DNA from 3 places in the Mesorhizobium kowhaii genome. Region 2 is predicted to be linked to each of the others. Evidence: predicted binding sites of a transcription regulator. Region 2 holds the regulator's gene; each other region holds the start of a gene.
The links. Region 2 encodes PhoB, which activates phosphate uptake and scavenging genes when phosphate is short. Its sites were predicted from a motif close to TGTCATNNANCTGTCAT; they were not measured.
Positions count from the first base shown of each region.

Region 1: a site for PhoB is predicted at 6,942-6,958, ahead of ppk2 (polyphosphate kinase 2). Genes of this name have one in related genera too.
Region 3: a site for PhoB is predicted at 3,104-3,120, ahead of ACFFNA_RS16180 (acid phosphatase). Genes of this name have one in related genera too.

Region 1 covers NZ_JBHLYT010000176.1:293,648-303,657, reverse strand. Annotated here, with positions in the region: gene ldtR (transcriptional regulator LdtR) at 170-685, opposite strand; gene ACFFNA_RS38435 (DUF6163 family protein) at 924-1,346, opposite strand; gene ACFFNA_RS38430 (enoyl-CoA hydratase/isomerase family protein) at 1,343-2,386, opposite strand; gene ACFFNA_RS38425 (pyridoxamine 5'-phosphate oxidase family protein) at 2,388-3,035, shown strand; gene ACFFNA_RS38420 (DUF8605 domain-containing protein) at 3,069-3,899, shown strand; gene hemB (porphobilinogen synthase) at 3,986-5,017, shown strand; gene ACFFNA_RS38410 (dihydrofolate reductase family protein) at 5,234-5,878, shown strand; gene ppk2 (polyphosphate kinase 2) at 5,915-6,835, opposite strand; gene ACFFNA_RS38400 (aldo/keto reductase) at 7,100-8,143, shown strand; gene ACFFNA_RS38395 (glycosyl transferase family 90) at 8,288-9,259, opposite strand; gene ACFFNA_RS38390 (hypothetical protein) at 9,456-9,608, shown strand; gene ACFFNA_RS38385 (DUF982 domain-containing protein) at 9,663-9,923, opposite strand.
Region 2 covers NZ_JBHLYT010000046.1:27-10,036, forward strand. Annotated here, with positions in the region: partial or broken gene ACFFNA_RS25730 (D-xylose ABC transporter substrate-binding protein) at 68-178, opposite strand; gene ACFFNA_RS25735 (ROK family protein) at 447-1,694, shown strand; gene phoB (phosphate regulon transcriptional regulator PhoB) at 1,862-2,551, opposite strand; gene phoU (phosphate signaling complex protein PhoU) at 2,571-3,278, opposite strand; gene pstB (phosphate ABC transporter ATP-binding protein PstB) at 3,318-4,142, opposite strand; gene pstA (phosphate ABC transporter permease PstA) at 4,160-5,476, opposite strand; gene pstC (phosphate ABC transporter permease subunit PstC) at 5,473-6,939, opposite strand; gene ACFFNA_RS25765 (PstS family phosphate ABC transporter substrate-binding protein) at 7,054-8,082, opposite strand; gene ACFFNA_RS25770 (PAS domain-containing protein) at 8,594-10,010, opposite strand, start outside.
Region 3 covers NZ_JBHLYT010000025.1:46,965-56,974, reverse strand. Annotated here, with positions in the region: gene ACFFNA_RS16195 (DUF922 domain-containing Zn-dependent protease) at 1-219, shown strand, start outside; gene ACFFNA_RS16190 (RBBP9/YdeN family alpha/beta hydrolase) at 222-755, opposite strand; gene ACFFNA_RS16185 (Lrp/AsnC family transcriptional regulator) at 863-1,342, shown strand; gene ACFFNA_RS16180 (acid phosphatase) at 1,364-2,902, opposite strand; gene ACFFNA_RS16175 (cytochrome-c peroxidase) at 3,155-4,366, shown strand; gene ACFFNA_RS16170 (Gfo/Idh/MocA family protein) at 4,538-5,596, opposite strand; gene ACFFNA_RS16165 (SDR family oxidoreductase) at 5,709-6,413, opposite strand; gene gcvA (transcriptional regulator GcvA) at 6,540-7,451, shown strand; gene ACFFNA_RS16155 (sigma-70 family RNA polymerase sigma factor) at 7,479-8,336, opposite strand; gene ACFFNA_RS16150 (alpha/beta fold hydrolase) at 8,347-8,508, opposite strand; gene ACFFNA_RS16145 (EthD family reductase) at 8,569-8,883, opposite strand; gene ACFFNA_RS16140 (antibiotic biosynthesis monooxygenase) at 9,016-9,240, opposite strand; gene ACFFNA_RS16135 (Lrp/AsnC ligand binding domain-containing protein) at 9,388-9,849, opposite strand; gene ACFFNA_RS16130 (ornithine cyclodeaminase family protein) at 9,983-10,010, shown strand, end outside.

The DNA of each region.
Region 1 (10,010 bases), on a different contig from region 2:
CAGGACCCAGCGGCTCCCGCGCAACGACATCCGTCAACTGACGGCCCGCCGATTCCTGGCTTCCTATCCGTGATCAGAAAAAGGGCCGATGCCTTTCGGCACCGGCCTTGACCAGAGGTCGACATTTCGGCCGCGCTTCTGTGGCGCGGGCCAGATTCGATGCGGCGTCTTACATCCGATAGGCGATGGTGTCGTTCCAGAAGCGATCGAGCCGCTGCAGGGCGCGGTTCATCTGCTTGAATTCTTCGGTGTTGATGCCGCCGACCTGCTCGATCGAGCCGACATGGCGCTCATAAAGGCCGGCGACGACGTCCGCCACCTCGCTGCCCTTCGGCGTCAGCGAAACCCGCACCGAACGGCGATCGATGCGTGAGCGCTGGTGGTTGATGAATTCGAGGTCGACCAGCTTCTTCAGATTGTAGGAGACGTTCGAGCCGAGATAATAGCCACGCGAACGCAGCTCGCCGGCGGTCAGTTCCGAATTGCCGATGTTGAACAGCAGCAGCGCCTGGATGGCATTGATGTCGGAGCGCCCGTTGCGGTCGAATTCGTCCTTGATCACGTCAAGCAGGCGGCGGTGCAGCCGCTCTACAAGCTGCAGCGATTCCATGTACAGCGAGCGGATAGCCTCGCGGCGGTCGTCGGATACGTTGGCGGTCTTCGCCGCCGGACGCGAATTGATCATTGTCTTTGCCTCTCGTTTGTCGCCCTGGTGATTTTTTGTTTTTCACCTTGATCGCGACACTATCGAATACTCATAAAATTCGACTTAAACGCTAGGGCTAACAAGAGCTTACCGGTAAGAGGTTTCGAAAGAGGCTTAACGAACGGTCACCCGAGCAAGGATAATTAACCTAAAGATTTAGCCAACAATCGCGGGGCTGAATTGAGGCAGCCGCCAGGTCGCCAATGCGCTCAAGGGCTTAGTGCCGCACCGGTCGTTTCTGCAGCCAGATGGTCACGCGGAAAACGATATAAAGCAGCGCCACGGCCGCATGCGAGATGACGATGAGGGTGCGGTGGCCGAAAAGCTCGGGAAAACCGGCATACATGACGGTCTCTGTCACCGCGCAGATGAACCAGATCACCGGCCCCCAGGACGCCAGCATCCACAGGCCGGCGGCGGCGAAGGGAAAAAACACGGCGAGCGTCACCGCCGCCACCTGCCAGTGCACCGGCATCAGGTCGAAGCGCCACAACGGGCCCGGATAGAAGCCGATCAGCTTGATCCAGTAGAGGATGCCAAACAGCAGGCAGTAGCCGGCGACGACGCGCTGGAACCAGGCGAAGATCACCTCCACCCCGGAGGGCTGCAGCACGACGCGTCTGAAGGTCACCTCGCTCACAGGTCGAGCTCCCGGTCGCCGAGCGAGGCGAAATAGGCGTCGACATCCGCCTCGCTGACCGCACCGAGGTTCGCCGGCCGCCATTGTGGCTTCGAGCCCTTGTCGATGATGGCGGCACGAATGCCTTCGTAGAAATCGTGGCCGGCCAGCATCCGGTTGAGGATGCGGAACTCCATCTTCATGCAGGCGTCCATGGACAGGGTCAGCCCGGCGCTGATCTGGCGCCAGGCGACGCGCAGGCTGGTCGGCGAGCGCGTCCGGAGCGTCGCCAGCGTCTTTGCCGCGAACTCGTCGCCGCCTGCCGCCCGCTCCAGGCTGTCGATGACGGCCTTGAGGGATGGTTGCGAAAAATGACGGACGATCGCTTCCAGCGTCGGCCTGTCGGTCTCACGTTTTGCCTGGACGAAGAAACCGCGCAGCACCGATTCCGGATCGCCGGTCAGCGTCAGCCGGTCAAGGAAGCCGCGCTGGTCCTCGGCCTTGATGGTGTGGGTGGCCAGCCCCGACCACAGCGCGTCGCCATAGCGGATGCGATTGCCGGTCAGCGCCAGATACATGCCGAAGGAGCCGCCGAGATCGGGCAGCAAATGGCTGGCGCCAACATCCGGGAAAAAGCCGATGCCGACCTCCGGCATGGCGAACTGGGCATTCTCGGTCATCACCCGGTGCGAGCCGTGGAAGGAGATGCCGACGCCGCCGCCCATGACGATGCCGTCGATCAGCGCAACATAAGGTTTCTTGAAGCCGTTGATACAGGCATTGAGCCGGTATTCATCGGCGAAGAATTCGACCGGCGGCTTTCCCGCCCGGCCGGCCTCGTAGATGTGCAGTATGTCGCCGCCCGCCGAAAACGCCCTGCCCTCGGCCTTGACGAGGACGACATCGACGCCCTGGTCGGACTCCCAGGCGGAAAGAGCAGCGTCGAGCGCCCGGATCATGCGATGCGTGACGGCATTGAGCGCCTGCGGTCGCGTCAACGTGACGACGCCGGCCCGGCCCAGATGTTCGAAGCGGATCTCGTCGCCTCCGCCAAAATCCATCGTGAAAGAATCCCTCCCCCGCGCCGCCGGGATTGAAGTGCTAAAGCGTGGCGCATGGGTGCGTCAATGCCAAGCCCGACCATCGTGCGCCTGTTTGGATCTCTGGAGAGGCAAGGCGCATCCTTTGCGTCCCGGCCAAATGGGTGCAACTTGTCCGCCTGTGAGGCTATCGAGAGACAATTTGGCGATGTCGCGAACGTTCGACCCGGACGATGTTCTATGTCGCCCGCTGATGGCTAATTTGGCGACCGTCGGCACGGATGGCGCGCCGCGCAACGCGCCGGTATGGTTCATCTGGGAGGACGGTGCGATCTGGCTTCTCGGGTCATCGGATGGAAGCGCGGTAAAGCATCTCCAGAGAGACCCGCGCTGCGCGGTGGAAATTGTCCACTTCGACAACAATGCCGGCATCCTGCTGCATCTCGGGCTGCGCGGCGCCGCCACCATCGAACCGATGTCGCCAGACCGCTTCAATCGGCTCCTTGACAAATATCTCGGACCCGAAGCAAGCTGGAATGAATGGTTCATCGACAACGTGGCCCAGATCGAACATCCTGACGGGCGCATGATCAGGCTTGCCCCTGTCAGCATTTTCACCAACAACGTATCGTTCTTCAGAACCGGCCCTGACTTCGCATGGCCGCCATAAGTCGACGACGGGTTTCGAAGCGGACGGTGAGCCATGCCTCGGTTTTTGCGCCTTGCCCTTGTTGTGGGGGGCCTGCTGGCCCTCTACGCCGCCAATGGTCCGGCCAGGGCAGCTAATGTCGAGGATCTCTACCAATCACAGACTATCGTCACCGGCCAGGGCGAGCCGAACCGCCAGGCCGGCTTCAAGATCTGCCTCGATGCGGTTCTGGTCAGGGTTTCCGGCGATCAGCGCCTGCTGGCGAAACCCGAGATGACAGCGTTGCGCGACAAGGCCGGCAGCTTTGTCACCGGTTTCCGCTATCGCGACTGCATGGAAGGCATTCCGGTCCATGACGAACAGGGCACGCACGACCGGCCGCACGACCTTTATTGCCAATACACGCCGGCGACGATCGACCCGGTGCTGGCTTCGCTCGGCAGTAAGCCCTGGCTGACTAAGCGACCGCGGCTGGCGGTGTTTTTGGCAACCGAGCAAGGCATCCGGCATTTCGCGCTCGATGCCGATGACAAGCGCGGCGAATTGATGCGCGAATCGTTCGGCAATGCCGCCTCGCCGCTGGCCATGCAGGTGGCCTTCCCCACGGCAGCGCTGCTGTCGCAAGCCGGGCTGGACGACAGGACCCTGCGCGACGCCAGCATGGCGAAGCTGGATACGGTTGCGAAAAAGGCCGGCGCCGATCAGGCGCTTTCCGGCAGCATCGTGTGGAGCGACAAGGAGTTCGGCTGGATCGCCGATTGGCGGCTGGCAATGGCCGGCAAGACCTACACCTGGCAGGTGCGCGGCGTTTCCTTCGACGAGGCTTTCCGCATCGCTATTAAGGGCGCAGCGCAGATCCTGTCGGGCAACGGGCAACCCGAATAGACCTCGACCGAATCGCTGGCACAAACGTGTCGCATTGGTCAGCGGCAAGGGCTCGTGGTAAAAGCCACCGACCCGGAGTTTTGGCGATGAACAAATTCACCCCGACAAAGCCAGCCGGCGCGCGCAGCGTCGACGACATCACCGGCAGCCGCCGCTTGCGCCGCATGCGCAAGGCCGACTGGTCGCGCCGTCTCGTGCAGGAGAACCGGCTTTCGGTCGACGACCTGATCTGGCCGATCTTCGTCGTCGACGGCAAAAATGTGCGCGAGCCGATCGCCGCCATGCCGGGCGTCTTCCGCCTGTCGATCGATCTCGCCGTCAAGGAGGCCGAACGGGCGGCAAAGCTCGGCATTCCGGCACTCGCCACCTTCCCCAATGTCGACATCTCACTGCGCGACCAGACCGGCTCGCACATCCTCGACCCCGACAATGTCATCAACCGCGCCACCCGGGCGATAAAGGACGCGGTGCCGGAGATCGGCATCATCACCGATGCCGCGCTCGACCCGTTCACCAGCCACGGCCATGACGGCATCCTGCGCGACGGCATCATCGTCAATGACGAGACGGTGGAACAGGTGACCGCTGCGGCCGTCATCCAGGCGGCGGCCGGCGCCGACATCATCGCGCCGTCCGACATGATGGACGGCCGCATCGGCGCCATCCGCGACGCGCTCGACGCCAATGGCTTCCAGGACGTTGCGATCATGTCCTATGCGACCAAGTTCGCCTCGGCCTTCTACGGCCCTTACCGCGAGGCGGTCGGCACCGCCGGCCTGCTCAAGGGCGACAAGAAGACCTATTACATCGACCACGCCAATTCCGACGAGGCGGTGCGCGAGGCCGAACAGGACATCGCCGAGGGCGCCGACATGCTGATGGTCAAGCCCGGCCTGCCCTATCTCGACATCATCCGGCGGCTGAAGGATGAATTCCAGATGCCGACCTTCGCCTACCAGGTGTCGGGCGAGTATTCGATGATCAAGGCCGCAAGCGCCAATGGCTGGATCGATGGCGAGAAAGCGATGCTGGAATCCTTGCTCGCCTTCAAGCGCGCCGGCTGCGACGGCATCCTGACCTATTTTGCGCCCGAAGTGGCGGCGATGCTGAAGGGATAACTTCTTTTCCCGCCGATGGCCGATCGCGGCGAACAGTGCCGGCGGTCTCCTGGGATATCCATGACAGTTTCCAGCTTCCCGACCAAGGAGCAGAGCGCGAGGGTCGTTTGACCAATCCCCTGACTTGTTTGCGCTTAAAAAACCGCTTGCAATTCGCAATCAGTTTGCTACGAAACAACTGCTTGCAAATTACAACTTATTATCGAGGAGGCTCTCATGTCCAAACTTCGAGTCAATGCTTTCAGCCTGTCGCTCGACGGCTATGGCGCTGGTCCCGATCAGGATCTGCAAAATCCGCTTGGTGTCGGCGGGGAAGCCCTGCACAAATGGGCTTTCAGCACCCGCACCTTCCGCAAGATGTTCGGAGAGGAAGGCGGCGCGACCGGCACTGACGAGGATTTTGCGGCGCGCAGCATGGAGAATCTCGGCGCCTGGATCCTCGGCCGCAACATGTTCGGGCCGATCCGGGACGAATGGCCGGATGATAGCTGGAAGGGCTGGTGGGGCGACAACCCGCCCTACCATGTGCCGGTTTTCGTGCTGACCCACCACAAGCGGGCATCCTTCACAATGGAAGGCGGCACGACCTTCCACTTCGTCACCGACGGCATCCATTCGGCGCTTGAACAAGCGAAAGCAGCGGCTGATGGCAAGGACGTGCGGGTCGGTGGTGGCGTCGCCACCATCCGGCAATATCTCCAGGAGAAACTGATCGACGAGATGCATCTGGCCATCGCGCCGGTGCTGCTTGGCGCCGGCGAGAACCTTTTTGCCGGCCTGGACATGCCCAGGCTCGGTTACCTCTGCAGCGAGCAGGTTGCCACGCCGCTCGCCACCCACGTGGTCATCAAGCGGGCGTAGGTCTCACCCTCTCCACAAGCGGGAGGGTAAAGACGCTCAGTACTTCTCCGGCACGTAGAGTTCGCGCGGCAGCGTCTGGCGTTCGTACTCGGGATTGAAGACGCGCTCGGGCAGCGTGATCTCCTCGTGCGGCACCTCTTCATACGGCATCTGCTTGAGCAGATGGTCGATGCAGTTTAGCCGCGCCCGCTTCTTGTCGTTGCCCTCGACGATGAACCAGGGCGCCTCCGGAATGTTGGTGCGGGCGAAGGTCTCTTCCTTGGCTTTGGTGTACTGTTCCCAGCGCACGCGCGACTGCAGGTCCATCGGCGACAGTTTCCACTGCTTCATCGGATCGTGGATGCGCATCAGGAAGCGCATCTGCTGCTCCTCGTCGGTGATCGAGAACCAGTATTTGACCACGGTGACGCCCGAGCGGACCAGCATCCGCTCGAACTCCGGCACGTCGCGGAAGAATTCTTCGACCTGATCGGGCTCGGCAAAACCCATCACCCGTTCAACGCCGGAGCGGTTGTACCAGGAGCGGTCGAACAGCACGATCTCGCCGCCGGCCGGCAGATGCGGCACATAGCGCTGGAAATACCATTGCGACTTCTCGCGCTCGGTCGGCGCCGGAAGGGCGACGACACGGCAGATGCGCGGATTGAGCCGCTGGGTGATGCGCTTGATGACGCCGCCCTTGCCGGCGGAGTCGCGGCCCTCGAAGATCACCACCAGCTTCTTCTTGTGATAGGCGACCCAGGATTGCAGCTTGATCAATTCGGACTGCAAGGTGATCAGGTCGCGAAAATACTGCATGCGATCGATCGATGGCGGATGCGAGTTCTTGTAGATCTTGGCGATCTCCATCGACAGTGCCGGCTCCGACATTTCGAGCTCATAGTCCTCGTCGAGCGTGTCGGCGAGCTCGGCTTCAAGCCAGTCCTTGGCGGGAGAATTCTGTCTTAGCTCGGTCATATCAGTTGCTCCGCTTGCAAGCCCTGTCCATCCACGTCCGGCGCCCAAACCCCTGGCCTGCGTCCCGGAGTGGCAACACCTGAGCCGACTTCAATATAGACCGGCAATGACGGTTTTATTGCAGACTGGAGCGAGACTGCCGCCACTGCAAATTCCGCGAGGCATGATCGATCCATCGTCGTGGCATGGCGACAAGCGGTCTAAATTGTCCTACAAATATCTTTCCCCAAAGCCCCCTCCCCCAATGCAATCGCGAGGACTGACATGGAATACCGCACCCTCGGCCGTTCCGGCTTGAAAGTTTCGACACTGACCATGGGCACCATGACCTTCGGCGGTGCCGGCGCGTTTTCGGCTGTCGGCAAAACCGACCTCGACGAGGCGCGCCGGATGATCGACCTTTGCATCGATGCCGGCATCAACGTCATCGACACCGCCAATGTCTATTCGAACGGCATCTCGGAAGAGATCATCGGCGAAGCGCTCGGCGGCAAGCGCAAGGGCGACGTGCTGATCGCCTCCAAGGCGCGGATGCGGATCGGCAACGGTCCCAACGATGAAGGCCTGTCGCGCTATCACCTGATCCGCGAATGCGAGAAAAGCCTGAAGCGGCTGAAGACCGACGTCATCGACATCTACTTCCTGCACGAATGGGATGGCACGACACCGCTCGAGGAAACCATCGCCGCGCTTGATACGCTGGTTGCCCAGGGCAAGGTCCGCTATGTCGGCTGCTCCAACTATTCCGGCTGGCAGGTGATGAAGGCGCTGGGCATCAGCGACAGCCATCACCAGCCGCGCTTTGTCACCCAGCAGATCCACTACACGTTGGAAGCGCGCGAGGCGGAGTATGAATTGCTGCCGATTTCGGTCGATCAGGGGTTGGGCGTGCTGGTCTGGAGCCCGCTTGCCGGCGGATTGCTCTCCGGCAAATACCGCCGCGACAGCCCGACCGCCCGCCAGCTCGCCGGCTGGTCCGAACCGCCGATCCGCGACGAGGACCGGCTCTGGCGGATCGTGGACGTCCTTGTCGAGATCGGCACGCAGCGCGGCGTGTCGGCAGCGCAGGTGGCGCTGGCCTGGCTGCTCGGCCGGCCGGCGGTCAGTTCGCTGGTGATCGGCGGCAGGACCGAAACGCAGTTTCGGGACAACATCGCGGCGGCAAGCCTGGCGCTCACCAGCGAGGAGCGTGACCGCCTCGACGCGGTCAGCCGGCCGCCTTTGCTCTATCCCTACTGGCACCAGCAACTGACGGCAAAGGACCGCTTCGGCGCCGCCGATCTGGTTCTCGATCGCAGCGGCGTGTGAGCACAGGTTTCGATGGCCCGGCGGACGATGCCCGCCGGGCACTTAAAGCGCGTCGCCTCGAAACGGAATCATGCGACGCACTTTAAGTCTTTTGTTTATGCATGTCGTAGTCTCAAAACCGGGGCCACTTTTGAGCGACATGCATCAGCCCGCGATATAGCCCCAGACCTCGGGATCAGGCTCGATCTGGCCGCTGAGCACAAAGTATTTGTAGAGCACGAGCAGGGAGATCGCCTGCTCGGCCTTCTCGTTGGCGAATGTCCGGCAATAGGCATTCGCCGCAGCAATGATGCGTTCCGCCGCTGCCGGGTGCTGTTCGAAATAGCGCACCTTTTCGGCAAGGTCGGCGAAATCCGGGTCGAGCGGTACATAGTGGACGTTGGCCTCGAGTTGCTTCTCCCCGAACCATGTCTCGTATGTCGGCGGCAGCATCAGGCAGAGCGAATTCGAATTCATGATCCATTTGAGATTGGTCGCCACGTCATTGCCTTCGAGCGAGACGATGTATCGATAACGCTGCTGCTGGCTGATGCTGAGAAATGGCTTGCTGTACTCGGCCGGCGCGTATGACTTGTGTGAGCCGGCGTCGCAAAACGGCAGATCGCGCACGGCATCCAGAAATCTTGTCCGTATCGGATTGTTGAGATCGCCGCGCCAGACCATGGCCGGGAGCTTGTCGGCGAACGCGGTTGCGTCGGCAGGCATGTGGAAGTGCCGGAACTTGTTGAATTTCAGAATGATCGCATTGCTGTTGTCGGCATGGATCGGCCGATTCTTGACGAGCGACGGCACCTCCGGCACGTCGACAACATCGCCGAATTGCAGGTCGATGAGCAATTTGGGGTCGAAATACCGGGCAATCTCCTTGAGGTCGTAATAGTACATGCTCGGTACGAAGGGCAGATTGTCGATACGCACTGCCGCCGGGCTGGGCGAAAATGCGTCCTGCAGCTTGTTGTAGTAGTTCAACCGCTGGCGAACCAAACCGTCCGCAAGCAGGGATTTTTCGAGGCGACCCGCCAGCCGCCGGCGGAACAGCGCCTGCGGCGCGATATCGCGCGCGACGTTTCGCGCATAATAGAAAACCCTTGCCGTCGTTCGCTGTATGGTGGCCATAGTTCACTTGATCAAAACAAACGCGCAGCTCACGATGCGTTGGCGCCCCGGTCCCCTACACCATTGTGCCGTGCATCTTGCAAGCCCCGGACCATCATCGACGCCAACGGCCGGGCACGATCGCTTCAGCTGTTGTGTTTGACGGCTAATGCTCCTAGGCAGGGTCAGAGCCGCAAGGCAGTGAAAAGGAGCCGATATGGCGCGACCACCAAACTACGATCACGAACGCAAGGAACGCGACCGCCAGAAGGCGGCCAAGAAGGCTGAAAAGCTGGCGGCCAAAGTTGCCGCGCGCGAGCGTTCGAAGCCCGAAGACGAGACTGAAACCGAAACCGAAACGGCAAAGTGACGGCAAAAGGCCCGCGCATGCGGGCCGTGCCTCATTCCAGATTGTCGCCTTGGATCAGGCCGGGGCCTTGTCGCTGACAAAGACGTCCACTTCGCGCGCTGCAGCAATGAAGGCGCGCCTGGCGTTCATCGCCGGCTTGTCGCCGGCCAGCGCATCGTGACAGGCCTGCAGGGCCGCGCGATGCTTGGGGCTGCGCTTGCCGGGCCAGCTGTTGAGCAGGTAATCGGAAGCCTCACGAGCCGTACGCAAAAGCTGAGTGCTTCCCGCCGCGACTGACTTGACGGTCACGGGTGTTTCAAAGCGGTTGTTTTCCATCGCCGCTCTTACGCCATCAGTGCCCGTGAAGCGAGGCCGAAAGTGCACGGCGCGCCCGGACGCCGCCTTTTGCGCAGCGCGTACCTT
Region 2 (10,010 bases):
TGGAAAAGCGTGTCGTAAGCATCATCATAGGCCCCTGTGATCACCGCCGTAAGACGGTACACAGAGTCTGGATAATGGACCAGGAAACGCCGATGACCTTGTCCTTCGCCTGCGCGACCGACGCGAGCGTCAGCGACATGGCGACACCCGCCAGGATGGCGGCTGTGAATCTTTTCATTTTATCCTCCCTGCGCCGCGTATGGCGCGACCAAACTGACCCGTAGGCCGGCACAGAGGCTCTATTTTTTCGAGCCTCGAAAAAATACTGATCCAACACCCGAACGCTGTCAACATCGATTCTGATGGATTTTGATGTCTCTCTGAATTTTTTTCGAGCTCCGGAATAAATAATGACAGGATGGCAGGCTTCTGCCAGAATTTGGCCCATCGCTGATGGCCTTCGGGGGGCACGAAAGGCTACAGCGGCCGGGAGGATGTGAAAAAGCATGTCGGTCGGAATCCGCCACGACGATCTGCGCCGCCGCAACCGGGCGATGGTGATCGCGGCCGTGCGCCGCGCCGGACAGCCGTCCCGCACCGAGATCGCCGCGACCACGGGCCTCAGCCATTCGACCATATCGGCGATCTCCTCCGACCTCATCGGCGAAGGCATCCTGACTGAGAGCAAGCCGAGCGAGGCCGGCTCGCTCAAACGCGGCCGGCCGCAGGTCGGCCTCGGCCTCAATCCGGAAGCGGCGGCGGTGATGACCGTGGTGCTGTCGCTGAACTTCCTCTCGGTCGCCGTCATCGACTATGCCGGCCAGGTGATCGCCGAGGAACAGCGCCGGCTGGACACGCTGACCATGCCGCGCGACGCGCTGGTCGGTGAATGCGTCGCCATCGTGCGGCGCCGTCTCGAAGACCCCGACCTCGACGTCCGCAGTGTCGCCCGCATCGCGCTGGCGATCCAGGGCATCACCGACACGCGTGCCCGCGCCATGCTGTGGTCGCCGATCACGCCGCACACCGATATCGCCTTCGCCGACATACTCGAAGACGAATTCGGCATCCCCGCCACCATGGAAAACGACTGCAACATGATGGCGATAGCGCTGCGCTGGCGCGATCCCCAGCGCTACCGCGACGACTTCATCGCCATCCTGCTGTCGCACGGCATCGGCATGGGCCTGGTGCTGAAGGGCGAGCTGTTCACCGGCACCCATTCCTCGGGCGGCGAGTTCGGCCACATGATCCATCGGCCGAACGGCGCGCTGTGCCGCTGCGGACGGCGCGGCTGCGTCGAGGCCTATGCCGGCAACTACGCCATCTGGCGCAACGCAAGGCAGATGAGTGAGGACGCAGAACCAGTGGCCGATGTCAGTGACGCTGACATGCGCGCGCTGGCAACCGCGGCCCGCGAAAGAGACGGACCCGAGCGCGAGGCCTACCGCAAGGCCGGCGAAGCGCTCGGCTACGGTCTCGGCAGCCTGTTCGCGTTGATCGATCCGGCGCCGGTCGCCATGGTCGGTGTCAGCGCCGCCGCCTTCGACCTGATCGAGCCGGCATTGCGCGAGGCGATTGCCCAGACCGCAGGCGGCCAGCATTCGAAATCGATTTCTTTCGACACCGAACCGAACGAACTGCCACTGATCCGCGAAGGCTGCGCCATGCGGGCGCTGACCTTCGTCGACCAGGAGATTTTCGCGCCCGGCACGCAGACAAGATCCGGCCTCGGCGGCAAGAACGTGGCTTGAATTTGCCCGAAGAACGCGGACTTGGGATGTGCTGAGATTCAGGTCAGGCCGCGCCGAGAATGGTGGATTCCGAGAACCGGAACGGAGCGTACATTCCAGTACGTGAGTACCGGAAGCACAGGAAGACGCCGTTCGCAGGCCGGCATCACCTGAATATCAGCGCATCCCTAATCTTCCCTGATTGCGTATCCAGCACCGCGGATGGTGCGGATGACATCGGGCATGCGGCCGTTGTTGACCGCCTTGCGCAGCCGGCCGACATGCACGTCGACCGTGCGCTCATCGATGTAGATCGTCTCGCCCCAGACATTGTCGAGCAGCTGGCTGCGCGAAAACACGCGGCCGGGATGGCGCATCATGAACTCGAGCAGGCGAAATTCGGTCGGCCCGAGCCGGATCTCGCTCTTCTTGCGATAGACCCGGTGCGATTCACGATCGAGCACGATATCGCCGACCTTGAGCACGCTGGACAGCACTTCCGGCTTGGCGCGGCGCAGCAGCGCCTTGATCCTGGCCATGAACTCCGGCGTCGAGAACGGCTTGACCAGATAGTCGTCGGCGCCGGTCGAGAGGCCGCGCACACGATCGCTTTCCTCGCCACGCGCGGTCAGCATGATGATCGGCAGACGCTCGGTCTCGGGACGCATCCTTAGCCGGCGGCAGAGTTCGATGCCGGAAACCGCCGGCACCATCCAGTCGAGCACCAGAAGGTCGGGGACGTTCTCCTGCAGCCGGATCTCGGCCTCGTCGCCGCGCGTCACCACCTCGACCTGGTAACCCTCGGACTCCAGATTGTAGCGGAGCAGCACACCTAGCGGCTCCTCGTCCTCCACCACCATGATGCGTGGCGCGATCATCGACTGGTCACCCCTGTCGTCATGCCGCTGGCGCGGACATTGCCGTCTCGTCCTGCTTCGGACGATTGGCGGGCAGCTGCGTGCCGGTCAAAACATAATACGCATTTTCAGCGATGTTGGTGACGTGATCGCCGATGCGCTCGAGGTTCTTGGCGCAGAACAAAAGATGCGTGCAAGCGGTGATGTTGCGCGGGTCTTCCATCATGTAGGTAAGGAGTTCGCGGAACACGGAGGTGTATTTCACGTCGATGCGCTCATCGTCGGCGCGCAGTTTCGCCAGGGCCTCGGCGTCGCGCGCCGCATATTCCTCGATGACGCCCTGCACCTGGATCAGCACCAGCTGCGCCATTGCGTCGATGGAGTGCGACAGGTCGCGCGGCGTGACGCTGAGGCCGAGGGTGCCGACGCGCTTGGCGATGTTCTTGGCAAGATCACCGATGCGTTCGAGATCACCGGCCATGCGGATCGAACCGACGACGGCGCGCAGGTCGTTGGCCATCGGCTGGCGCTTGGCGATCAGCGTGATGGCGCGGTCGTCCAGCTCGCGCTGGCGCGCATCCATGATGGTGTCGTCGGAAACGACGCGCTGCGCCAGGGCGTTGTCCGAATTGAGCAAGGCGCGCGTCGAGCCGCTGACCATCGAGCGGGCCAAATCGCCCATGTCGCGGATCAGCTGGCTGATCTGCTCCAGATCCTCATCGAAAGATGCGACGGTATGTTCACCCATGATCCAGTCCTCGTGCCTGAAAATTCAACGCCGGACCACTCAGCCGAACCGGCCGGTGATATAGTCTTGAGTGCGCTTGTCGTCGGGGTTGGTGAACATCTTGTCGGTGGCGCCCTCCTCGACCAGATAGCCGAGATGGAACATCGCCGTGCGCTGCGACACGCGCGCCGCTTGCTGCATCGAATGGGTGACGATGACAATCGTGTAGTTCTGGCGCAGCTCGTCGATCAGCTCCTCGACGCGCGCGGTGGCGATCGGATCGAGCGCCGAGCAGGGCTCGTCCATAAGGATCACCTCTGGCGATACGGCGATGGCGCGCGCGATGCATAGACGTTGCTGCTGGCCGCCGGAGAGGCCGGTGCCGGGTTCTTGCAGGCGATCCTTGACCTCGTTCCAGATCGCCGCCTTCTTCAGGCTCTGTTCGACGATCTGATCCATGTCGGCCTTTCGCTTGGCCAGCCCGTGGATACGTGGGCCATAGGCAACGTTCTCATAGATCGACTTCGGGAACGGATTGGGCTTCTGGAACACCATGCCGACGCGCGCCCTGAGTTCGACGACGTCAATGTTCTTGTCGTAGATATCCTCTTCGTCCAGCGTGATCTTGCCGGTCACCCGTGCCGAGTCGATGGTGTCGTTCATACGGTTGAGGCAGCGCAGGAAGGTGGACTTCCCGCAGCCCGAAGGGCCGATCAGCGCTGTCACCTGATTGAGGCGAACGTCGAGATTGACGTCGAACAGCGCCTGCTTGTCGCCGTAGAACACGCCGACTTTGTCGCCGCGCATCTTGATCACTTCGTTCGACTTGGCGTTCATTTTGTCGCCCACTGCGTTTTCAAGAGACTGTTCGGTCATGATGTTCATACCAGATGCCTTTTTTTCTACCAGCGACGCTCGAACCGACGCCGAAGCACGATCGCTGTGATGTTCATGGCCATGAGGAAGACCAGCAGGATGATGATGGCGCCCGACATGCGCTCGACGAAGGCACGTTCGGCCTCGTTGGCCCACATGTAGATCTGCACCGGCAGCGCGGTCGCCGGGTCGAAGGGCGTCTTTGGATAGTCGGCAACGAAGGCGACCATGCCGATGAGCAGCAGCGGCGCGGTTTCGCCCAGCGCACGCGCCAGGCCGATGATGGTGCCGGTGAGAATGCCGGGGGCGGCTAGCGGCAGGATATGCTGGAACACCATCTGCATCTTGGACGCGCCGAGGCCGAGCGCTGCGGCGCGGATCGACGGCGGCACCGCGGCAAGCGCGGCGCGTGTCGCGATGATGATCGTCGGCAGCGTCATCAGCGTCAGCACCAGGCCACCGACGAACGCAGCAGAGCGCGGCATGCCGAGGAAATTGATGAACACGGCGAGGCCGAGCAGGCCGAAGACGATCGACGGCACCGCCGCCAGATTGTTGATGTTGACCTCGATCAGGTCGGTGAAGCGGTTCTTCTTGGCGAATTCCTCCAGATAGATGGAGGCGGCGACACCGATCGGCAGCGCCAGCAGCAGAACGATCACCATCATGTAGAACGAGCCGATGATCGCCACGCCCATGCCCGAGGTTTCCGGACGGCTTGAAGCGCCGTAGGAGAACAGGCCGGTGTTGAAATGCTCGGCCATCGCACCGTCCGCCCTGAGCTTGTTCATCCAGGCGATCTGCTGGTCGGAGACCTTGCGGCGCGCTTCCTCGACGCCAAGGTCGATCTGGCCCTTGAAGGCGGAGTCGAGATTGGCGGCGGCAAGGATGTTGACGTCGCGCGTCGTGCCGATGACCGACGGATCGGCGGCGACGATGTTGCGCAGCTGGACGCGGGCACCTTCGGACAGGAAGCCCTTGAGCTTCAGGGTCGACGGCTTGTCGTCGGGATTGATGCCGAGCTTGGCGATCAGCGCCTTTTCGGCGAGCTTTGGATAGTTTGCCTTGATCAGCACGGTCGGATCGGTGGCGCGCTTGTTGGACGGATCGATCACCTTCTCGTCAAAGCTGATCGGCAGCGACACCGTCGTCTGCCAGAAGGCCGTGTAACCCTTCGTGACGATGGTGATGAGCATGATGGCCAGGAACGCAAGGCCGACGGAAATCGCCAGCATGCCGTAGATGCGGAAGCGGCGTTCGGCGGCATAGCGGGCCTTCAGGCCGATGTCGCGGCGCGGATGAGCGGCGACCCGGACCATCGTATTCATGGGGATGTCGGTCATTCGTACTGCTCCCGGTACTTGCGCACGATGTAGAGCGCGACGATGTTCATCACCAGCGTCAGGGCGAACAGCGTGAGGCCGAGCGCGAAGGCGACCAGGGTTTGCGGCGAATTGAACTCGAGATCGCCGGTGAGCTGGTTGACGATCTTGACGGTGATGGTCGTCATCGCCTCAAACGGATTGATGGTGAGATTGGCGGCGACACCGGCGGCCAGCACGACGATCATCGTTTCGCCGATGGCGCGCGAGGCGGTCAGCAGGATGGCGCCGACGATGCCCGGGAGCGCCGCCGGTAGGATCACCCGCTTGATCGTCTCCGAACGCGTCGCGCCAAGGCCGAGCGAGCCGTCGCGCATAGCGCGCGGCACCGCGGTGATGATGTCGTCGGACAGCGAGGACACGACCGGGATCAGCATGACGCCCATGACCAGGCCGGCGGTGAAGATGCTCTGGCCCTGGATGAACGGCGAGCCGCCGGTGAGCGCGGCGGAGAGGTCGCGCAGGAACGGCCCCAGCGTGACGACGGCGAAGATGCCGTAGACGATGGTCGGTATGCCGGCCAGCAGTTCAAGCGCCGGCTTGACCACCGATCTCACCCTGGGCGATGCATATTCGGCCATGTAGACCGCCGACATCAGGCCGACCGGCACCGCGACCAGCAATGCAATCAGGGCGATGTAGAGGGTACCGGCGAGAAGCGGGATCAGGCCGAACTGGCCCTGGCTGCCGCCCGAGCCGGCGGCGGCGAAGCGCGGATCCCAGACCGTGCCAAAGAAGAAGCTCATCGGCGAGACGCTCTCGAAGAACTGGATCGTCTGGAACAGCATCGAAAGCACGATACCAACCGTGGTCAGGATGGCGATGGTCGACGCAGCGAGCAGCCCCCACAGCATCAGCCTCTCGACATTGTTGCGCGCCCTTGCACGCGGTGCGATTTGCCTGAGCGCATAGAAAGCGCCGGCGATCGACAGGGCGAATGCAAGGACAGCGCCGATCCTGCCAAGCCGGCTCTGCACGGCGTTCGCTTCGACGGCGATCGGGATCATGTAGTCTTGCGAATCCGTTGCCAGCGCCACGCCCTTGGCTGCGAGCAGCGGCTGCAGCTCGGCGAAGGTCGCGGGCAGCGCCGCCAGCGTGTTCGCATCGAGCTGATGCAGGCCTTTGGCGAGGCTCTTTACCAGGCTGACGTCCAGCGCTTCGCTGGCAACCTTGCTGTCAGCGGTGCGCTCAGGCAAGGCAGCGTGAATGTGCCGGTCGAGATAGAAGGACGAGCCGATGGTCCAGACGGCAAGCAGCAAAAGGGCAGGCAGGACGGCGAGCAGGAAGGCCCACCAGCCGTGATAGTGGGCGCGCGAATGCGGCTTCACCGTGCCGTTGTCCTGCGCTGCGGCACGCTGCCGACCTATCAGGAATGCAACCAGGCCGATGGCGACGACAATGGCCAGTACGAGCATGGACGACATGGACCCACCCCAGGGGAAACTCTAGAGCAAAGGATGCTCAAATCGCCACCCGCCAGCGGCAGGCGGCAAAACCAGGACGCCGGCTTCGGCCGGCGCCCTGGTTTTGTAGATTGGTTACATCGACTTTCCGGCGGCGAAAGCGTCGCGCTGGGCCTGACGTTCGGCGTCCGGGGCCGCGACGAGGCCGTATTCGGCGAGCGGGCTTTCCGGGCCTACCATCTGGTCGTCAAGGAAAAACTCGACATATTCCTTGAGACCGGGGACGACGCCGAGATGCGCCTTCTTCACATAGAAGAACAGCGGGCGCGACACGGGATACTTGCCGCTGGCGATCGTCTCGGTCGAAGGCGTGATGCCTTCCACGGTAGCGACCTTCAGCTTGTCGGCATTGTTCTCGTAGAAGGCGAGGCCGAACACGCCGACGCCGGTCTTGTTCGAGTCGATGCGGGCGAGCGTCTCGGTGTAGTCGCCGTCGATGTCGATGGCCTTGCCGTCCTTGCGGATCGCAATGCAGGTCTTGCCGACTTCCTTGTCGTCGGCGACGCCGGTGGCCTTGATGGCAGCCTTGTCGCAGCCGGCGTCGAGAAGCTTGGTCTCGAACACTTCGCGCGTGCCATGCTTTTCGCCGGGAATGTAGGCAGCGATATCCCAGTCGGGCAGCTTCGGATTGACCTGGCTCCACTTGGTGTTCGGATTGTCGACCAGCTTGCCGTCGACGACGAGCTTGGCGGCGAGCGCCTTGTAGATGTCGGCGGGAACCAGCGCCCAGTCCGGACCCTTGATGTCGGTGGCGAAGACGATGCCGTCATAGCCAATGCGAACTTCCTGGATTTCCTTGACGCCAGCGTCGGCGCAGGACTTGATTTCGTCCTTTTTGATCGGGCGCGAGGAGTTGGCGATATCGATCGTGTCTTCGCCGACGCCCTTGCAGAATTCCTTGATGCCGGCGCCGCTGCCGCCGGACTCGACCACCGGGGTCTTGAAGTTGGTGAAGGCTTCGCCGAACTGCTCCGCGACGATCTTGGCATAGGGTAGCACGGTCGACGACCCGGCGACCTGGATCTGGTCGCGCGCGGCGGCGAAGCCGGACGACGCGGCGAGCGCAAGCGCCGCGGCCGACGCCGTAAGGAGGAATTTCTTCATGTGGCCTGCTCCTGTTCGGAAGATGGTCTCTCGGCGCCGTTCCTTCAGCGCCCGCTGAGGCCAATAGCCCTCGATTATTACAGTCGCATGACAGTTTCATGTCAGCCCGGTAACGCGTCATCGGGGTGGGGAAAATGCCGGCCGGCCGGCGCTTGCGGCGGAGCCTGTCTTTGTGCCCGGAATCAGGCACTTGCGCCGGTTCAGACCGAGAGCGACCTGCGGTTTCGCAATCGACGCCTCGGCAAAGAAAATCCGGACGGGAGTGCGTTGCTCTCGGCCAGATGTCGTGGCCGGGCCATCGCCGAAAACAGGTCCGTTGGGGTAGGTTGACGCTGTCTCATGCCGGCGGTCGCTGCTCCCGCCCGTAACTGGAAGAGCGGAATTCGAATGTGGCCATTGTCTCGGCTGGGCGCCGCCTTGGGTATGGTGCGATCGCGCCATAGTCTTGCCTCAGCGGGGGGCGCGAATCGCCGCCGAGTTCCCCTGGGCATGCCGGGTGCTACGCCGGCCTTTACCCGGCGTTGCGCTGAGCCTGGCGGCTGGCGCCGACCCAGCGCTCGACCTTCTCGAGCAGGGCCCTTGGACTGATCGGCTTGGGCAGGTAGTCGTCCATGCCGGCCTCCAGGCAGCGTTCGCGATCGCCCTTCAGCGCATGCGCGGTGACGCCGACGATCGGCACATGCGTGCCGGTCTCTTCCTCCAGCCGGCGAATGGCGGCGGTGGCTTCGAGCCCGTTCATCTCCGGCATCGAGACATCCATCAGGATCATGCACGGATTGAGCCGGCCGAAGGCGTCGAGCGCCTTGCGGCCATTGCCGACGATCTCGAAACCATAACCGGTCTCGCCGAGAATCTGGGTGAACACCATCTGGTTCACCTCATTGTCCTCGGCCACCAGGATATCCAGCCTGTCGCCGCCGGCGGTCGCGGGTGGCCGGGGGCGAACCGAAGGCGGCTGTAGCAGCGCCCGTTGTTCCGACGGCTGTGGCCGCACAACCTTGCCCAGAGGGATGTCGGCTGCCAGCGGTTGGGCGTCGCCCGTGTTGTGGCGATGCCGCTGGATGGTGGCAACCAGCGTTTCCAGCAGCACCGATGACCGCGCCGGCTTGATCAGCTGGGCATCGATGCCGAGATCGCGATAGCTGGTGTTGGCGAGCGACTGGTCGACCGAGGTCAGCATGATGATCGGCGTGCCGGCAAGGCCAGCGGTGTTGCGCACGATCCGCGCCATTTCGGCGCCGCTCATGCCGGGCATCTGATAGTCGAGCACGACGCAGTCGACCGGCACGCCATAGGCGGCGGCGGCAATCAGCACTTTGAGACCCTCGGCGCCGCTTTCGGCCGCGCAGGAATCGAATGTCCACGATGTCATCTGCTCCGTCAGGATGGCCCGGTTGACGGCATTGTCGTCTACGATCAGCACGCGCGCGCCGGTCACGTCGACAGGCATGATGCGTTGCCCGTTCTGCTGACCGGCCCTCGGCAGCGTGACCGTGAACCAGAAGGTCGAGCCCTTGCCCTCGGAGCTCTCGACACCGATGTCGCCGCCCATCAGTTCGACGAGCCGCGAGGTGATGGCAAGGCCGAGGCCGGTTCCTTCGTGTCGCCTCGTCGACGAGGTGTCGACCTGGCTGAATTTTTCGAACACGAGTTTCAGCTTTTCCTCGGGGATACCGATACCGGTATCGGTGACCGAGATCGTCAGTTTCGTCCCAGTCGGAACCCTTTCGCCGGTGACGTCGACCAGCACATGGCCTTCATCGGTGAATTTAACCGCGTTGCCGAGCAGGTTGGTGACGATCTGCCTGATGCGGCCGACATCGCCGACAAACAGGCTCTCGAGCCGAGGCTCGATGCGCACGATGAGTTCGAGATCCTTCTCCTTGGCGCGTGTGGACACCAGCGTCGCCACATCCTCGATCGCCTCG
Region 3 (10,010 bases), on a different contig from region 2:
GCTGATATCATCGACATGGTGCGCAAGATCGAGACAGCGACCGTCGGCCTCAGCGTCGCCGGCGACCCCAAATGCAGCAAGATCCGCAGCGAGATGACGAAGCGCCTGTCCGAACTGTCACAGGCGCAGCGGCAAGCGAGCCGCGATTTCGACCGCGTCGAACTCGGCCAGGGCGGCAATCTGCAAAAACTCATCCTTGCCTTGGTGAATGGCGGCTGACGCTAGCTTTCAGAAACGAGACCGTCGAGAAGCGCAAAACCTTGCGGCCAGTCGCCCATGCCACTCTCGGCATTGATGTGACCGAACGGGCCGATGATGCCAAGGCCGCTGCCCCAATGCTTCGCCCTCGCCTCTGCATAGTCCGGCGCGCCATAGGGATCGTTGGTGCTGGTCACCACCAGCGAGGCAAAGCGCAGCCGGCCCTCGGGAATTTTGGCAAAGGCCATGCCGTAGGTCGGGAAGACGGCCGCTGTCGGATCGGGAACGCCGACCAGCAAGGCCGCCTTGACCGGGCGCCGCGAGATCTTCTGCCAATGTGCCACCAGCAGGCAGGACAGGCTGTGCGCGACCAGCACCGGCGGTTCGGGCGCCTCGATCACGGCAGCCTCCAGCGCCGCCAGCCAGTCGGTCAAATCGGGCAGGTCCCAGCTCGATGGCTGGAACCGCCGCATCGCCGGGTTGGCGCTTTCCCAGCGCGTTTGCCAGTGCGCCGGACCCGAACCGCCGCTGCCGGGCAGGATGATGAAATGCGTCATGTTGCCTTGCTCCTATCAGTCAGGAGAGCATGGTGGCGTCTTGTCACCACCCCGAGAATGGGAAATCATCGGAAAAGTCGCGGCATTTCCGATGGATTCAAAGTGGCATGAAAAACAGCGATGAGCGCGCGCCGCTCGACCCGACCGACATCGCCATTGTCGAAGCCATGCAGGAGAACGGCCGCATCGGCATGTCCGAGCTTGGCCGCCGGGTCGGCCTGTCGCAACCGGCGACCTCCGAGCGGGTGAAACGGCTGGAGGAGCGCGGCGTCATTGCCGGCTACACCGCTGTCATCGATCCGGCCGCCCTTGGCCTCGGCATGATGGCGATCATCCGGGTGCGCACCACGCATGAGCACATCCGCCCCTGCCTGAAGCAATTCGCCGAGATGCCGCAGATCACGGAGGTGCACCGACTGACCGGCGAGGATTGCTTCATCCTGAAAGTGGTCGTCCCCTCGCCGGCGCAGCTTGAAACCATCGTCGACGCCGTGGCCCGCCACGGCGCGGTCACGACGGCGCTGGTGCTGCGCAGCGAGACGCCGAAGCCGATCGGCCGCGACCTGATCCGGAGATCAGGCAGTTAGAGCAATATACGTTCCCCTGCCCTAGCGGCCGAGATCGAGCGCAGCACTCAGGTCGCCCATCGGCGGCTGGTCGTTGTTGCGCAGCGCCTTGTCGCGGGCGACGATGCCGGACAGCACCGGCAAATCGTAGCGGGCGGTGATGAAGCGCAGGATCGACGTCGTGTCGTATTGCGTGTGGTCGACCGTGCCCATCTTCGCATAGGGCGAGATGATGAAGGCCGGGATGCGGTTGCCCGGCCCCCAGCGGTCGGCCTTCGGCGGCGCGACATGGTCCCAGAAGCCGCCATTCTCGTCATAGGTGACGACCACCAGCATATGGCTCCACTGCGGGCTCTTCTCCAGATGCGAGACGAGATCGGCGAGATGCTGGTCGCCGCTCGCCACATCGGCATAGCCGCCATGCTCGTTGAGATTGCCTTGCGGCTTGTAGAAACTCACCGCCGGCAGCTTGCCGTCGTCGATCGCCTTGATGAATTCAGCGCCATCCAGGCCGCCGTCCTTGAGGTGTTCGGTTCGCGCGGCCGTGCCGGGCGCGTAAGCGGCGAAGTAGTTGAACGGCTGGTGATGGAACTGGAAGTTGGGCACCGGCGTCGCGTTCTTGCCGTCGAGCGTGGCCTGCCAGGCGCCGGCATACCAGGCCCAGCTGACACCCTTCAGCGACAACAGGTCGCCGATGGTGATGTCGTGCTGCGGCGGCAGCGTGGTCGGCTGCGCCGGATCGGCAAGTGCCTTGTCGCCGCCTTCGGCCGGCTTGTTGGCGCTCGGCTCGTAAGGTGGCTGCATGGTGTTGACGGCGTAGAAGTCGGGCGTGATGGCACCGTCATTGACGAATTTCGGCGCGCCGCCGAGTGCCGAGGCCGGCGAGTTGTCGGCAACCTTCAGCGTCGTGCCGTCGGCTTCGACGACCGCGATCTGCCCCTTCACCGGGCTGGTGTCGGCGTGCGGATAGACCGGCGCGCAGGCGCAGGCGAGCATGATATGGTTGAGGAAGGAGCCGCCGAAGGCGCCCTGGAAGAAATTGTCGGCGAGCACATACTTCTTCGCCACCGCCCACATCGGCAGCACCGAGCCGTCATAATGGCCCATCACTAGGCCGCCGGAATCGGCCCAGGCGACGAACTTGTCGTTCCGGCCAGCATCGATCTGCATCTGCTCCTGGTAGAAGCGATGCCAGAGGTCGCGCGTGATGACGGAGGTCTTCTCGTTGAAGCCGCTGGCGTCGTCGATGGCGAAGCTGGCATTGCTGAGATGCGCCGACTGCGCCTCGGTCACCGGCGGCGTCACGCCCTTGGCGGTCAGGCCGCCCCAGGCCGGCGGCAATTCGGTCAGCGGCTTGCCGTCGCGGTCGAGCTGGTGCACCTGGTCGGCCGAAACGTTGGCCAGGCCGTTGGCGCCGGGGAAGCCGCCATAGAGATTATCGAAGCTGCGGTTCTCGGCATAGATGACGACGACGGTGTCGATCTTGTCGTAGCCGGGCGGGGCAGCGATGGCTGTAACCGGAATCGAGGCCAGCGCCGTGCCGGCCAAGCAAAGCGAGGTAAAAAGCGTGAGCCGCGTCATGGGAAGTCCTCATGGCTAGGGTGATGGCTAGAGGGGCAATATATGGCTGGGGCGACGAGCCATGGCTGCAGACGCTAGGTCGGCGCCTTGTCACCTTTGTGACATTTGCCGTCCATCCGAACACGGTTGCGTGAGCGGGTGGGCTGGTCATCAATCCGTTGCAGTGCGGACCTAATTCCGGAACAAACCGGACTGAACCTTATGACGGCAAGACGACGGAAAGGCCTGATGATCGCGACCGCCGCGGCATCGATGTTTGGCCTTGCCATGACCCTGTCGGCAACCCTTGTTCATGCCGGAAGCGGCAGCGTCCATCCCGGGCCGATGTCGCGCGCGGATGCTTTCGCGCGGGCGCAGGCGCTGACGGCGCTTGGCCGCAAAATGTTCTTCGACCCGTCGCTGTCTGCTTCGGGCAAGCAGGCCTGCTCGTCCTGCCATGATCCGCACCATGCGTTCGGCCCGGCCTCGGCGGCACCGGTCGAGATGGGTGGGCCGCATCTCGACCAGCCCGGACTGCGCGCCGTGCCCTCGCTGCGCTACCTGCAGGCGGTGCCGGCCTTCACCGAGCATTTTTACGATTCCGAGGATGAAGGCGACGAGAGCGTCGACAACGGCCCGACCGGCGGCCTGACCTGGGACGGCCGCGCCGACCGCGGCCGCGATCAGGCCAGGATCCCGCTGCTGTCGCCGTTCGAGATGGCCAACAAGGATGCCGCCGCCGTCGCCGCCGGCTTGCGCAAGACCGCCTATGCCGACGAATTCAAGGCCGCCTTCGGCGATGCCGTGTTCGACCACCCGGATGACGCCTTCGACGCCGCTGTCGAGGCGCTGGGCACCTTCGAGCAGAGCGCCGCCGATTTCTATCCCTATTCCAGCCACTACGACGCCTTCCTCGCCGGCAAGGCGACGCTGTCGGCGCAGGAATTGCACGGCCGCGCGCTGTTCGAGGATGAGACCAAGGGCAATTGCGCCTCCTGCCATCTGAGCGAACCCGCCAATGACGGCGAGCCGCCGCAGTTCACCGATTTCGGCTTGATCGCCGTCGCCGTGCCGCGCAACCCGGCCATACCGGCCAATGCCGACCCCGCCTATGTCGATCTCGGCCTGTGCGGACCGCAGCGCACCGACTTCCACGGCCGGTCAGAGTATTGCGGGCTGTTTCGCACGCCGACGCTGCGCAATGTCGCGCTACGGAAAAGCTTCTTCCACAACGGCTATTTCCACACCCTGCGCGACGCGGTCGCCTTCTACGCCAGCCGCGACAGCGATCCCGGCCACTGGTATCCCAAAAACGCCGACGGCACGATCCGGCAAAATGACGATTTGCCAAAGGCTTACTGGGCCAACCTCAACCAGGACCCACCCTTCGGCAAGAAGCCCGGCGACAAGCCAGCGCTGACCGACCCCGAGATCGACGACATCGTCGCCTTCCTGCAAACGCTGACCGATGCGGATCAGCAGTGACAATCGCGTCTTTCCTTCTCCCCTTGTGGGAGAAGGTGGCCTCGCGAAGCGAAGTCGGATGAGGGGTGTTCCAGCTTGGCAATGACGGCGTTCCGTCCAGCACCCCTCAACCGTCTCGGCGCTGCGCGCCGATCCACCTTCTCCCACAAGGGGAGAAGGGAAGATCATCCCTCACTGCGTATCCGCGTGTGCCCTCAGTTCCGCCCGCTTCTCGTCCGACACCACGGCGAGGTCGAGCACCTTCTGCAGGCCGGCGGCGTGGCGGAAGCTGGGCTCGCTCTGCACGCCGCTGGCGACGGCATCGACGAAACGCTGGTAGTTGGTCGCCACCGCACCGGCGTCGAGCTCTTCCCATTTGGCGTTCTCGACATTCGCGCCGACGCAGGCCTTGAGCGCCGAGCCGTCGAGATTGTGCACCACTTCGATGCCGCCCTTGTCGCCATAGATGCGCAGACGCAGTTCGTTGAGATGGCCGGTCGCCCAGCGGCTGGCATGCACCACGCCGAAGGCGCCATTGGAAAAATCCAGCGTCATGGCGAAGCTGTCATTGGCGTCGAGTTCGTAGTCGCCGATGCGGTTGCCGGGCGCCTTGTCGAAGGCGCGCAGCCGGCAGAAGACATGGTCGATGTCGAGAGCGGCACCGTAGCTGGCGAAATCGAGGATGTGGATGCCGACATCGCCAAGCACGCCATTCGAGCCGTGGCCGCGCGACAAGCGCCAGAGCCATTTCGGATCGGTGTGCCAGTCGCCCCAGAATTTCGACACCAGCCAGCTTTGCAGATAGGACGCCTCGACATGCCTGACCGTGCCGATTTCGCCCGCCTGCACCATCTGGCGGGCCTTTTGCAGTGCCGCGACATTGCGATAGGTGAGGTTCACCATATTGACGATGCCGGCAGCCTCGGCGGCATCCGCCATCTCGGTGGCCTTGCCGAAATTTTCGGCCAGCGGCTTCTCGCACAGCACCGGCTTGCCGGCGGCAATCAGCGCCATGGTGGTCGGGTGATGGATGCGGTCCGGCGTGACATTGGCCACCGCGTCGAAGCCGCCCCATGTCAGCGCCTCCTCCAGCGAGGTGAAGCGGTTGTCGATCTTGAAGCCGTCGGCGAATTCGCCGACGCGCGCCGCATCGACATCGACGGCACCGACGATGTCGACACCTTCGATGGCGCTGAAGCGCCGGGCATGTTCCTGCGCCATCCAGCCGGTGCCGAGTATCAAAAGCCGCATTTTTTGCTCCTTGGAAATGTCAGAAGGGGATATCAGAATCCGTCTCTCAGAGGTGCTGCCGGATCACCTTCAGCGCGAGCCCACGAAGGCGGCAGCCTGGCTCATCGCCGCCTCAGATAGCGCGGATGATGCCGCCGTCGACACGGATGTTCTGGCCGGTGATGTAGCCGGCGCCTTCGGAAGCCAGGAAGGCGATGGTCGCGGCGATCTCATCTGAGGTGCCGTAGCGCTGCATCGGCACGCTGTCGCGGCGCTCCTCGGTGGCCGGCAGGCTGTCGATCCAGCCGGGCAGCACGTTGTTCATGCGCACATTGTCTGATGCATAGGTGTTGGCGAAGATCTTTGTGTAGGCGGCAAGCCCGGCGCGGAACACTGCCGAGGTCGGGAACATCGGGCTCGGCTCGACCACCCAGGCGGTCGAGATGTTGATGATGGCGCCGCCCTTCTGCTTGACCATCTGCGGTGCCACGATGCGCACCGGCCGGATGACGTTCAGCAGGTAGACATCCATGCCGGTGTGCCACTGCTCGTCTGATATCTCGAGGATCGGCGCACGCGGCCCATGGCCGCCGCTGTTGACCAGCACGTCGATGCGGCCATAGCGCTCGAGCGTCAGGTCGACGAGGCGCTGCAGATCGTCATTCGACTGGTTGGAGCCGGTGACGCCGAGCCCGCCAAGCTCCTTGGCCAGCGCCTCGCCCTTGCCCGAGGACGACAGGATGGCGACCTTGAAGCCATCCGCCGCCAGGCGATTCGCCGCCGCCGCCCCCATGCCGCTGCCGCCGGCCACGACAACAGCTACTTTTTCTACACTCATTGGATTTCCTCTCGGGTTGGCAGGACTCTGCAAGCAGTGTTTTCAGGCTTCGGGCAGTGATATAGCTGGTTTGCACGGCTGGTTCGAACCAGAATGCCTGAAATCAAGCTGTAGAAAAACTACTGCATGCCCGAAGCGTTCCTGAGCCTGCCGCCGTTGAATGCGCTTCGCGCCTTCGAAGCCTCGGCGCGTCATCTCAACTTCCGCATCGCGGCCGAGGAGTTGAACGTCACGCAAGGGGCGGTGGCCCAGCACATTCGCGGACTGGAGGCCGATCTCGGCGCAAAACTGTTCCAGCGGCTGCCGCGAGGCCTGGCGCTGACCGACGAGGGCCGCGCCTATGTGCCCAACATCCGCCGCGCCTTCGATCTGATCTCCGAGGCGACGCTGCTGTTGCGCCCCGAACCGGCGCGGCTGACGATCAGCGTGACGCCGAGCTTCGCCACCAAATGGCTGATCCCGCGACTGCAGGATTTCGTGGCGCACAATCCGCTGGTCGATCTGCGCATCCTGGCCAGCGAGAGCCTGTCGAGTTTCCAGGCCGATGGCGTCGACATTGCTGTCCGGCAAGGACGCCCGCCCTTCGGCGCCGGCCTGATTGTCGACCTGTTGTTTCCCCAGCAGATCATCGCCGTCTGCAGCCCGGCCCTACTGCCGGCCAGCGCCAGTGAGATCGCGGCGGCTGAAATCCAGCATCATGTGCTGCTGCACGACACGCATAATCTGTGGCCGGAATTCATGGAAAAGGTCGTTGGCCTGAAGCTGACGACCGAACTGAAACGCATGCGTTTCAACCAGACGGGGCTCGCCATTGACGCGGCCATCGCCGGCCAGGGCATAGCGCTGGCCAGCCGCTTTCTGGTCGCGGCCGATCTCGCCGCCGGCCGGCTGGTTCAGCCGGTCAGTGGCGAAATGCGCGGCACTCAGGATTTCTACGTCGTGATGCCGAGAAAACAGCGGCATCCCGAGCCGACGCAAGCGGTGCGGCAATGGCTGCTCGATGCCGGAGCAAGGCCACCGGTCCAGTCCAGCGGATGAGTCGCTGGTGGCCGCGTGGGTTGGGCTTCAGCCCAACCGCACCCAATCTATGGCTTCGAGCACATAGGGAGCGAACAGGAAATCTCGGATCTCGATGATCCGGCTTTCCGACCAGTCGATCAGGACAAAATGCGCAGGTCTTTCCATCGGGCCGGTGCTGTCGAAGACCAGCATGGCCGGCTGTCCTTCAACCGCGCCGAGCGCGTACCGCCATTTCGTCTCTTCCGCATAGCGCGTGAAATAGAGGCCAATCTTGTCGCGCCCTTCCAGCCGGAGCCGGTTCACCAGATCGAGCTTCACGTCATCGGCGAGCATGGCGCGGATTGCGTCGAAATCGCCGCTCCGAAACAGATGGACATAAGCGGTGATCTTCCGCCGGTCCTGATCGGACATCAGCGGCAGCCTTGTGTCTTCAGGCGCCTGCGCCAGCCGCCGCAGCGCAGCGCGCCCGCGCTGAAGCGCCGATTTGGCGGCTGTCGCAGAGCACTCGGCGATGCCTGCGATCTCGTCGACCGAATGACCCAGAACATCCCTGAGGATCACCGCGCAGCGCTGAAGTTCAGGCAGTCGCAGAAACGTCTGAAAGCTGATCGCGACGATGTCCGCTTCGGGTATGGGCGCCGCTTCGACGTCCTCGGTGAGCGGAACGACCGTGTTCCGGGACCTGTCGCGCAGGAAATCGAGGCTGGCATTGTGGGCGATGCGAAACAGCCAGCCCTCGAGATTGTCCACCGCGACGCCCTGGGTTCGCGCGTGAAGGGCCTTGACGAGGGTATCCTGCAATACATCCTCGCCATTGACCGCCGATCCCGTCATGCGCGCGCAGTAGCGATGAAGGCGCGGCCGCAAAGCTTTCAGACGATCCTCGAATTCGTTCGTGTTCATGTATCGAGACCTACAGCGCTTCCGCGCTCTGTTGCGCCACCCCCGCGCCGGGAAGGTCGAGCGTCAAAGCCGCGAAGCCGTTGGCTTCAAGTATTGGTGTAACTCTGTCCCACGCCGAATGGTTGTGCCAACCGCCGTGGATCAGGACAAAAACTGCTTTGGTTGCTGACATCGCTCATTCCTCTTCGTCTGATTTTACGATCTTTGGAAGCGGCCGCCCGCCATTTCGGGTTCAAACTTCCCTGTTGTCGAAAAGGAACATTTGAACGCCCGAGTCATCAGGCGCAAAAAGTCGGCGATCCGCCCCAGCCGCCTGTCCTTCCGCGCTTGCAAACGCCTTCTCGATCGCCGCAAGGTCGTCGAAATACAGCGTTCCGATCCGATGAACGTTGGAGGCTCCGACCGGCGTTGCGACGGGGCCGTCGCTGACCTCGTATTTCCTGAGACCCGGAATCTTCTTGGCGAGAGGCACGTGGATTTCGAAGTAATGTCGGTCAAATGCCTCGACGTCTTTCGGTGTCCGGTAAATCACGACCATCCGAGCCATTACGGTTCTCCTTTGTTACCGGTGTGACGCAAACTTGCTTGTGTGTTCACCCTCACCGGGTTTCGCTCAACACCGCCGAGCCCACGATCGAGTCCAAGCTCGCCAGCTCAATGATCTTCGGAAAATAGGCTTTCATGCGCGGATCGCTGCGCATCGCCTCGACAGCTGCGGGGTCTCCCACTCGGAGTAGATGACGACGCCGGCGCCGTCGTTTGCCGCGATCAGCCGGGTCGTCTTCCAGCCGTGGAGCGTGCGGACCACCGTGTCGGTGTTCTGCTTCAAGAGCGCGATCAGCGCATCCTGCTTGCCGGGTTTGACCTTCAGCAGATTGATCAAAATAACGGACTCGTCGGACATGGCATGTCTCCTTCTGTTTCGAACACACCAAGGACGATCCGAAGGGCGGAAACGGATCGCGACGTAAAAGATTTTTTGGAAGATCATCTGGAAGGAGTGTGCTTTGCCGAGTTTTCAACGACAGTTGCAATGACCTGATGCAGCCAGCTAGATCGGCAACAAGGCGTCGGGCTTCACATTGGCGATCGAGGCATAGGTGTGCGTTTCGCGGACGCCGGGCAGCGGCAGGATAACCCGCTGCAGAAAATCCTGGAACATCGTCATGTCGGCGATGCGCGCCTTGACCAAATAGTCGAAGCCGCCGACCACCATGTGGCACTCGATGATCTCGGGCGCCCGCAACACCGCCTCGGCGAAGCGGTCGAAGACATGCGGCGCCGTGTGGTCGAGCCGCACCTCAATGAAGACGAGCTGTGCCTGCCCGATTCTGGCGGGATCGAGAACGGCTCGCACCGCGCGGATGAACCCTTCGGAGAACAGCCGCTTGACGCGCTGCGCCGCCCCTGTTGGTGACAAGCCGACTCGCCGCGCCAGATCGAGCGTCGTGCGGCGGCCGTCCTCTTGCAACAAGCGCAGCAGCGAGCGGTCGATACGGTCCAGATCGTCCATTTCAGGATTCACACTTTTGAGCCAGGACAAGCGTGATAGTCACGCTGAAATCGCAAAAACAGCATATTTCATCGCGCCATCAGATCGCAATACCGTTTGCCGTGTACCCCAGCCGACAACGAAAGCGGATCCCATGACATCAGCCCTATCGATCTCCCGCA